3 regions of the Arthrobacter sp. MYb224 genome follow, and region 3 is predicted to be linked to each of the others. Evidence: riboswitches for the same ligand, from Rfam matches in the RefSeq annotation. Region 3 holds a riboswitch; each other region holds the start of a gene.
What was found. A riboswitch is a leader RNA that binds a small molecule or an ion and turns the genes downstream of it on or off. The one in region 3 is predicted to bind S-adenosylmethionine.

Region 1: linked by a shared signal. The riboswitch ahead of CQ017_RS12750 (flavin reductase family protein) and the one ahead of CQ017_RS14060 (hypothetical protein) in region 3 are both predicted to bind S-adenosylmethionine.
Region 2: linked by a shared signal. The riboswitch ahead of CQ017_RS09675 (methionine ABC transporter ATP-binding protein) and the one ahead of CQ017_RS14060 (hypothetical protein) in region 3 are both predicted to bind S-adenosylmethionine.

What each region holds. Positions count from the first base shown of each region.
Region 1 covers NZ_PCPU01000006.1:132,102-135,375, forward strand. The annotation lists gene dnaB (replicative DNA helicase) at 1-825, opposite strand, end outside; gene CQ017_RS12750 (flavin reductase family protein) at 1,480-1,980, opposite strand; SAM riboswitch class IV at 2,087-2,203, opposite strand; gene CQ017_RS12755 (sorbosone dehydrogenase family protein) at 2,437-3,274, shown strand, end outside.
Region 2 covers NZ_PCPU01000004.1:246,439-249,712, reverse strand. The annotation lists gene ggt (gamma-glutamyltransferase) at 1-663, opposite strand, end outside; gene CQ017_RS09680 (ASCH domain-containing protein) at 913-1,428, shown strand; SAM riboswitch class I at 1,705-1,794, shown strand; gene CQ017_RS09675 (methionine ABC transporter ATP-binding protein) at 1,941-2,975, shown strand; gene CQ017_RS09670 (methionine ABC transporter permease) at 2,972-3,274, shown strand, end outside.
Region 3 covers NZ_PCPU01000007.1:121,663-124,936, reverse strand. The annotation lists gene CQ017_RS14065 (VIT1/CCC1 family protein) at 1-810, opposite strand, end outside; gene CQ017_RS14060 (hypothetical protein) at 874-1,140, opposite strand; SAM riboswitch class IV at 1,159-1,271, opposite strand; gene CQ017_RS17915 (hypothetical protein) at 1,426-1,809, opposite strand; gene CQ017_RS14045 (DinB family protein) at 2,165-2,752, opposite strand; gene CQ017_RS14040 (helix-turn-helix domain-containing protein) at 2,968-3,274, shown strand, end outside.

The DNA of each region.
Region 1 (3,274 bases), on a different contig from region 3:
CGAACCCTTGCGCAGATCCTGCAGCTGGATGGATGCTTCTGCCGAGAGCAGGCGCATCGCAATTTCGTTGCGGCCCATTTCCAGCGAGAAGAAGACGGTGGCCATATTGTTCTTAATTGCCGCGGAACGGGCGAAGTCCAGGGCGAAGGTCGACTTACCCACTGCGGGGCGGGCGGCGATGATGATCATCTGACCACCCTTCAACCCCTGGGTCAGTTCGTCGAATTCGTAGAACCCGGTTGGCACGCCGGTAATTCCGTCGCCGGCGTTCGCCGCATTCTCGATCTCATCGACGGTTCCCTCGATGATGTCGCTCAGGCGCACGTAGTCTTCGCTGTTGCGGTTCTCGGCGACCTTGTACACCTCGGCCTGCGCCTCGTTGACGATCGCGTCAACCTCACCATCGGGCGAATAGCCCATCTGGACGATCCGGGTCCCGGCATCGACCAGTCGGCGCAATACGGCGCGTTCGCGCACGATTTCGGCGTAGTAGCCGGCGTTCGCGGCGGTGGGCACCTGCTGGATGAGGTTGTGCAGATAGGCGGCGCCACCCACGCGGGCGATCTCGCTGCGCTTGGTGAGCAGATCGGAGACCGTCACGGCATCGGCTGGTTCGCCTCGTCCGTAGAGATCGATGATTGCGTCAAAAATGGATTCATGGGCCGGGCGATAGAAATCTGTTCCGCGCAGCGCCTCGACCACGTCGGCGATCGCATCCTTCGACAGCATCATGCCGCCAAGAACCGACATTTCGGCAGGAATATCCTGCGGCGGGGTGCGACCCGCTTCCGAACCCTGACTCTCGTAGACCGGCTCCGCGCTCATAACTGACACTTCCATCCCCTATTGACCCTCTGGGAAATACCCTTGTGCCATGATGGCAACACTCAAGCATGTCACCGCCAACCGACGTTATCGTGTCGGCGGTACCTGTGGATATATCAGTCCCAAAGCCAACAGTAGGTCTCTTATCCATAGCCGCAAACTCTGTTATCCACAAGATCTGTGGATAATCCCCCTCTAGCTGTGGATGACCCTGTGTGCGACTTGGGGAGAAGCTTGTGGATTACCCCACTTAAGTTGTGCTAATGACTATCTGACTTGGAGTTTGTTGTTTGCACACCTGTGGATAGAAAGTTAATTTCTTTGTAGAGTCAACCTTCGCAAATGACGTTATCCACAGCATAACTCGCGGGATTCCGGTGTTTTCAACCTGCTTCATCGACTTATCAACGTACCATCCACAGAGGTGTGGATAGTTTTGTGGAAAGAATCTTCGTGAAGAACGCGGTAGTCACCGCTCCAAAAAGCTACTGAAACGTAACTTCGAGGCGAGTAATCCACAATTCGATGCAGAGCACCCCTCTGCGGTCATATGAACTTAACGCGCCCGCGCGGTCCAAGCTTGCCGGGCCAGTTAAACGACTGCGCGCCACTTGTCAGCGAAAATGACAGGTGGCGCGAAGCGAAGACAACTATTTAGACGAGTTCCGGGACTGGTAACGAGTGAAATCGTGAATCATGGAAAATCGACGGTGAATGCTCGGCGACCTTATGGCCATGGACCTGCAACAGGATGACCCAATGGTCTCCGGCCTCAACCTCACTGTAGATCGTCGTGTCGAGCCACAGCGTTGAGTCATGGATGAACAACGAGCCGTCGTCGCTGGTGTGGGTGTCCACACCGCGGAATCGATCTCCGCTCTTGGAAGCGATCTGCCTGCAGACCCCTTCATTGCGCTCGCTGAGCACCGAAACGCCGATTCGATTTGCGTCCCGCAGCTTCGGCCAAGTGTTCGAGGTTTTCTGCACGGCAAACATCACCAACGCCGGTTCCAAGGAAACCCCTACGGTGAATGAGGAGGCGACGATTCCCGTCTTTTCCCCGTTGACTTCGGCGCACAGAGTGGCAATTCCCGATGGGTGCTGGGCGAAAACCTTGCGCAGCGTCAGTGCGTCAAGTTCTTGATTCAAAGACATGCCTTGACTTCCTTTGCTTCATGCCCACCGGTACGGCGACGGTCGGCGGCAGGCTAAAGCAGCTTTGACTTGCTCTTACCCGCCGTCGAAGGTTTAACGCCTCGATGTGCGGTACTTGTATCGTGCGGTGTTGCGCGACACCGAATCTTCACCTGGAGCACCCCGCTACCGTATAGAGGGTTGCCGGCCAGCTAGCCAGGGCCTTTAGCTGACGCTCATGATTCTGATTAAAACGATATTGGCCTAAGCTCCCGCGCGTCAAACAAATTGCTTCGCAAATCGAAATATTCAACCCAAAATTCGATGAGCCACAAGTATTCGAGGGTCCATCGGAAATTTATTCAATCACAGGAGGGTTCGGATGCGGCTGCGCGGCCCGCTGATACCGCTCCCCTTCGGTGCGATACGAAGCGCCCAGCCTCTTGCATAGCGAACGGATCTTGCTAGCCTGAAACCATGCGGCCTCGAATAGCTGGTAATCCGAAGATCACGGTTTTCCTTGGAATTCTCGCCTGCGCCGCGATGCTCACCGGATGCGCCGCCGAAGCACCGCGTTCCCCCGGCGCCACGTCAAGCAGCAGGGCAGTCGATACCAAGTCGCCCGAACCGCGAAGGATCGCAGCCGAGCTAGCCGCCCCCTGGTCCATGGTCTTCGCCGAAAATACGCTGATCGTTTCAGAACGCGATTCGGGGCGGATCGTGGAAATAGATTCAGCGGGCAATGCCCGGCAAATCATCCGCTTGGACGACGTAGTTCATGGTGGCGAAGGCGGACTGCTTGGGCTGGCCTTTCAACAGCCCTACCTTTTCGCCTACTCCACCGCAGAAGACGGCAACCGCATCCAGCGATTCGAACTTTCCGGCGACAGCGGTGCGCTCGCGCTGAGTCATCCGCGGACGATCCTGTCCGAATTGCCATCGGCAGGAATTCACAACGGGGGGCGTCTAGCCATCGGACCGGATTCGATGCTCTACGCGACCGTGGGAGACGCTGGAAATGAATCCTCGGCTCAAGATCTGGAAAGTCTAGGCGGAAAGATCCTGCGGCTGACCATTCAGGGCGAGGTCCCCGGCGACAACCCCTTCCCCGGTTCGCCGGTATTCAGTTTCGGCCATCGCAATCCACAAGGTATCGCTTGGGCTCCCGACGGAACCATGTATGCCAGCGAGTTTGGGCAGAACCGCTGGGATGAATTGAACATTATTGAGCCCGGAGCCAACTACGGCTGGCCGGTGCACGAAGGCATTGCGGAAGATCCCGAATACCGCGACCCGATCCAGCAATGGAGCACGC
Region 2 (3,274 bases), on a different contig from region 3:
GAAGATGCTGCCAACGTGCGGCGCATCGCCATCGGGCAGGAATAGCTCGCTGGTGGAGCCGAAGGTCGCGAAGCGTTCCTTGTTATCCAGGGTCTGTTCGCGGAATGTTTCATCGACAACGAAGCCGCGTGAAGCTACCTGGGTGGCTGGGTGCAGAACTTTCTTCAGGCTTTGGGAACCCCAATTGTCCAGCGCGCGCTGCCAGGTGGCCAGGGTGCCGGGCACGCCGACCGCCACGCCGCTGGTCACCAGTTCGGGAGTGAAGTTGTAGGGCTCGCCGGTTTCCGGATCGATGAAGGCATCTTGGGGCATTGCTGCCGGTGCGGTCTCCCGGCCGTCGATGGTGCTGATTTTTCCGGTTTTCGCGTCGTAGTACATGAAGTAGCCGCCGCCGCCGATGCCCGCGCTATAAGGCTCGGTCACGCCCAGCGCGGCCGCCGTTGCGACCGCCGCATCAACCGCGTTGCCGCCTTTGCGCAGGATCTCGATTCCGGCGGCGGTCGCTTCCGGGTCTACGGAGGAGACTGCGCCGCCGCTGCCTTTGGCCGTAGGCGTTTTGTCGGTCGCCCTGGGATCGGCGCTGGCCGGAAGGGCGGTGAAAGTTCCCAGTCCCAGCGCCAGTGCCGCGGCGCTGGCGATAGCTCTCGTACTTGCTCGTGACATACTTTGATCTCCTGAAAAGGTGGGGATGAAGCAAGCGCCAATTTACGGGAGAAGCACCTGAGACTTAGGCTGTGACACGCGTCACCGCGCATGCTTGTCGCTCATTACGCTCAGGTGAAGACTTCACTAGCGTCGGATTCACCGCCGTCGCCTCAAGGGCTTCGGAGGGCATGCCGCCACCGCGGCAGCCAGCGATCCGGCCACCGAATACAGCAGCTTCGGTGGCCGGACTGCGTTTAGGCTAGGAGAATGAGCAATGAACCTACCTCCGAGCTGCCCCCGGTAGATCTCGCCGCCGCCGCGCAAATGTGGGCTGACTACCGAAACAGCTGTGCCACCGATCCGGGCGACTACGTGGTGGAATACTTCGGAGACAGCGCTGAGCTCGCCGAGGCACTGCTGCATCAGGTAACCCACGGGCAGAAACGTGCCACCTCAAGCCTTGAAAACGAGTACCTTGCCGAGAACGAACCGCTTCCGCGGGTCGGTTCGCACTGGATCGCCTGCGACGGCTCCGGGACACCGAAAATTATCCTGCGTACCAGCGAGGTGACGCTGAAATCATTCGACCAGGTGGATGCAGATTTTGCCTTTGCCGAGGGCGAGGATGACCGTAGTCTGGCCAGCTGGCGCCGGGAACACGAAAAGTTCTGGAAACGGACGCAGCAGGCAGATTTCGCCAAGCAGTGGGAACCGGCAATGACCGGCGTGCCCGGTGAGCGGATCGTGTGCGAACGCTTCGAAGTGGTCTGGCCGCGCAGCTAGCTTCCAGGCACCTAATTCATCTCCACCTTTCGGTTCTGGAAGCTTGCTTTGCGTTCAGGCCCAGGGGCGTCCTCGCACCCGCCGAGTTCTCCTGAGTCAAGATGCGAATTCAGCGTCGTCACGTGGCGACATATGACGGGTGAGTCGCGCATTTATGGCCGGTTTTCCGCCGATCTGCGCACCGAGGTCGACTTCATGACGCGTATATAACGTCATGGTTGTTCACGAAGCGGGCACGGGCACAGACTGAAACTGTTCGATTCACCTATCGAATGGTAACCATCCAGAGCGACCGAGAGACCTGGCTCAACGACGTCGCAGCAACCACCCTCACGGGGCCGGTGCTACAGCCAGGACCGATGGAGCAGTCTGAAACACCGGCTTTGTTCCCGAGATTCAGAGCCTGGCGAAAGCCAGCGGCATCCTGAATCCGTGGATCGTCGCTGTTTGAGACTCTGCGCGGTGCCAGCACCAAGGAGAACAAATGCAAACGACGTTATCTGGACGATCACATGATTGAGATTCGCCAGCTGCATAAGCACTACGAAACGGCCCAGGGCCGTGTGGAGGTCCTCAAGGGGATCGACCTGGACGTTCAATCGGGGACAATCACCGCGGTGGTTGGGCCCTCAGGCGCCGGGAAGTCCACCTTGTCCCATTGCATCTCGCTGTTGGAAAAGCCCAGCAGCGGTCAGATCCTGGTAGAAGGCAAGGACTTGTCGGTGCTCTCTGGCAAAGAACTATGCGCCGAACGTCGTGCCATCGGCACGATCTTCCAGAACTCGGCCCTTTTGCGCCGCATGACGGTAGCCGAAAACGTTGCGTTGCCGCTGCGAAACCTGGGAGTAGTCCACCACGAGATGGAAAACCGGGTCGCTGAACTCCTGAATCGCGTAGGTCTGGCGGATTGGGCAAATTCGTACCCCGGAGAACTTTCCGGTGGCCAACGCCAACGCGTGGGCATTGCCCGAGCGCTGGCGCTGCGTCCGCGTCTGCTGCTCTCCGATGAAGCAACCTCGGGGCTCGACCCGGAATCCACCACGCAGGTGCTGGAACTGCTTGATTCCCTGCGCACCGACTTGGGCTTGGCGATTATCTTGATCACCCACGAGATGGATGTGGTGCGCCATATCGCCGACCGCGTCGCGCAACTCGATGGCGGTCGAATCGCCGAGTACGGCGAACTTCGAGGCCTGGTAGCGGATCCGGGATCGGTGACCGGTTCAAAGCTTCTGCCATTGCGCCCCGATCTGGTGCCCGCCGGCTACGACTTCACGCTGACCGTGGCCTACCAGGCGGCAAATGTGGACCCAGCCTGGATATCCCGGCTGGGAACCGAACATGGCGCGCGGGTCGCGCTGCTCGGTGGCTCCGTGGAAGCACACCACGAGGGAACGCTGGGCCGCGTTGAAATCGGTCTCGCGGGCATTGCCGCAGAACGAGCTATTGCCGTCTTGGCTGGATGGGGATTGCGCGCCACGCCACGATCCCAGCAGCTCCTCGCGAGTGTGGCCGACCGCGCGGAACGCATCGAGGTGGCGGTATGAGAATCCCAACCGAAAGCGCAGCGGTCGGTACCGACACCCCATGGAACGAACTGCCCGCCCTGATGCTTCCTGCCTATGGACAGACCTGGGCAATGGTCGGCATCGTGATGGTCTTGGTGATCATTTTTGGCGGCATCATGGGTTTGGCGCTGTTCAACACCGACCGGCAGGGTCTCTTTCCGCACGACAAGAGCCATGCGGCACTGAGCTGGTTCGTCAACATGGGACGCTCATTGCCGTTCCTGGTCTTGATGGCGGCGATTATTCCATTCACCAAATGGGTGACCGGAACCACCATC
Region 3 (3,274 bases):
TTCCAGCTCCGCGCTGCGAACTTCTGGATGGAGCGAGAAGGAGGGGTTGCAATCGCAGGTAAACAGCCCCATGCGTTCTGCCGCGCGGTGTTCGGCATCCTCATTGTTCATGCCACGTGCCTTGTAGATCAAGACCAATTCGTTGGCATCTAGATCGAGGTCGCGGGCGGCAGAAAGCGTGACCTGGGTAGGGCGCGACGCGGTGAGAAGCTCACGTTGGGAACGGACTGACACGAATTCCCCGGCAGCCATGGACAGCGCGCCAGCCAGCAGGCCGGCAATTCCGGAGAAGAGCACGAGGGACGAGGCCACACCGGTGGCCCCGATGCCCATGACCAGGGCTAGATTTGAGACCAGACCGTCATTCGCCCCGAATACTGCGGCTCGGAAGTTGCCGGACAACCGGGACCGGCCGACCGTAGCCAAAGCACGAATGACTTCCTCATGCACCTGCTCGTCCGCCGCCATTTGCGGAGCGGCGTCCTGATCGGTGGCGTAGGGAGAGTTGCCTTCGGCGCGTTGGGCCAGCGCCAAGACAAACACCGAACCGAAATGACGGGCCATGAAACGCAACATTGTGCGCCGCATGGACGGGCGGACCGGGCGTACATGTTCGCCGAGCTTGGTTCGCCAGTAATTTTCGTGGCGTTCTTCCGCTTCGGCTAGCCCACGGAGAATTTGGCGTTCTTGTCCGGTGCGCTTTTCGGCCAGTTCACGGTAGATCGCGCCTTCGGCGACCTCATCGGCCATGTACTGGCGCCAGCGGCGGATCTGCGCCTTGGTTGGTTCGGGAGTTGAGGTTTGGGCCATCACGGGGATGCGTCTCCTGCGGCAGATTGGATCATGTTCACGGGCAGATGATCCGGATTAGGTTCAACCCCCTAGTTTAGTGAGCGATTCAAGCACTGGGAATTTGGCAAGACTAAATACGTGGGCGGTGCCAGCGTTTTGCCCCCGAACTGCCACGAATACCGAAAGTTCCTCGCGCTGACTATCGAAGCTCGGCGGACCCACGGTTCTGGCTAGCAAACGGGTGAGCAGGTGCGGGTCCGTGACGTAATAGCTGACCCAGACCCCGCGAAGCGGAAACTGCACCTGGCCGGTTTGCAGGTCGATAATGGGAAGGACGTTTAAAGCCATAACTATCGTGGACCCTTAAAAGAGCTCTTGCCCGTAGCCGATTGGCGTACGGACCGCTTCTTCATCCGAACCACCCATGAACCTGGGGTTGGTGTGCGGCCAGTCGGAGCTTGGCGCCGCATCTCGTGAAGCAACACCACGATGTTACACCGGTGCGCCATCCGGCCGCGTAGTGAAACGTCATACGCAGCTCTCGCGGGTCTCATGGTGCACGGCCCCGTGCCGATTAGGATTCTGCGCTCGCCGAAGGTGCAGATTGCTGGCCGGGGCCCTGCCCATCCGGCATTACCGGTGATTCTCCTGCCGGCCCGCCGTCGTTGCCGGGGCCACCGCCAGGCATGCCCCGTCGCGGGGTTCGGTCCAGGGGTTGACCTCGACTTCGAACTTTACGGCGTAACCGGAGGTGATTTCGCCGCAGGTGGCGCCCTTCAGATTAGTTGCCGACCGCTCGTGACCGGTCGCTGCATGCACCGCATTACGGGCCTCTTGGGGCAGGGCTGCCTTTGAGTTGGCGATAGCGTTGGCCGAATCGGTGAACGAGTTCTGGGGCCGGGCAATCTTCGAGGTGGATATGCGGCCAGCGTCCGGCGTAATACGCGGGGAAGATGCTGGTGAAGCGCACGATGCCGTTCGCGTCTGTGAGCTGTACGCTGCGCAGGTAATTCTCATTCTGCAATCCTGAGAAGGACAACGAGTTTTCCCCGGCAAGGTTGCATTGCCTGAGATCCCGGAGTCTGCCGGAGCGCATGCTGCGAGGGTGAAAGTCACGGCCAAGTCCCAAGCCTGCCAGCTCCTTACAGCGATCAACCAGAGTTCCATCGTCGCAGGCGAGGCCTTGGCCTTCGAGATCTTCAGGCGTGCGAGGAAGGGAAGGGGATCCGAATCATTTGCGTGGTGAGGATTTCAAAGCTGGTGCTCTAGCCGCTGGGCTCGGATGAGGCCATCCGAGCTGGTGCGAGCTTATGCGAGCACTTTGAGGCGGTGCCCGGCTAGGGGTTTGAGCGAGCTTTAACCAAGACCGGTGTTAGGACTGCTCGGCGATTCGCTGCAGGGTGGAGCGCTGTTGCTTCCATTGCTCAGGGCTAAAGCCGGGGATATTTCTCGCCTGTTCACGCAGTCCTACCTGTCCGTCGAGAAGCTCTCGGACGATATCAAGATGCCCAGCATGCCGGGAGGTTTCCGCGATCATATGAACAATGAGATGCTCCACGGTGGTATGCCGATGCACTGACCACCAGGGGACCTCAGCCGGGGACTCTAAGTTCAATTCATCGAGCGTCTGCTCGGCGAATGCGATGGACTTTCGATACAACGCGAGAACATCTTCTACGGAGAAGCTGGCGGGAGGCAGGAAGTCGATCTGCGGATCATCGCTTTGCAGTAGTTGAAGCACATGCCGATCGTTGGGCACACGACCTAGGCACTCGCCGAAATAACCGTATTCGGTGATTGCTAGATGGTAGATGACACCAAGCATGTGTGTTCCGGTATCCGTCATGGGACGGCGGGCCAACTCTTCGGAGAGTCCCTGACACTTCCAGAGCACGGTGTTTCGGGCCTCGTTCAAATAGTTCCGAAGTCTCTTGGAGGACGGATTGCTATCGGTATCCATGTGCCGAGTCTAGTTTCATGGCGATTGAATAAACAGCGACGGCGCATTGAGGGCTTGTTTGCTGACTTCAGGACTGAAGCGTGAGTTCGGCGAAGTTCTCGTTGCCTATTGGTAAACTGACGCAGTGTAGGAACCTGAACCGGATTGGTTTAGCGGAATTGTAGGCCGGGTACTGCCAAGCTAGGGCTGCGCCGGTGTCAAAATGGTGGGAGAGCATGAAAACACTGCCCGTAGAGCCCACCGGCTCGTCGATTAATATCGGCGCCCGTTTGCGTGGGGTACGCCAAACCCGACGAATGACCATCGACCAGGTGGCCGAAATGTCCGGACTGACCAAGGGGTTCTTGTCTCGCGTGGAGCGAGACTTGACTAGCCCTTCGGTGTCGACGTTGCTCAGGCTCTGCGAAGTGTTGGGCTTAGAGGTTGGACAGCTCTTCTCAGTACCTGAAACCAAATTGGTCAGGCTGGAGCACGCGCCGCGAATCGCCTTGGGTGGTCAAGGGATCACCGAACAACTGGTCA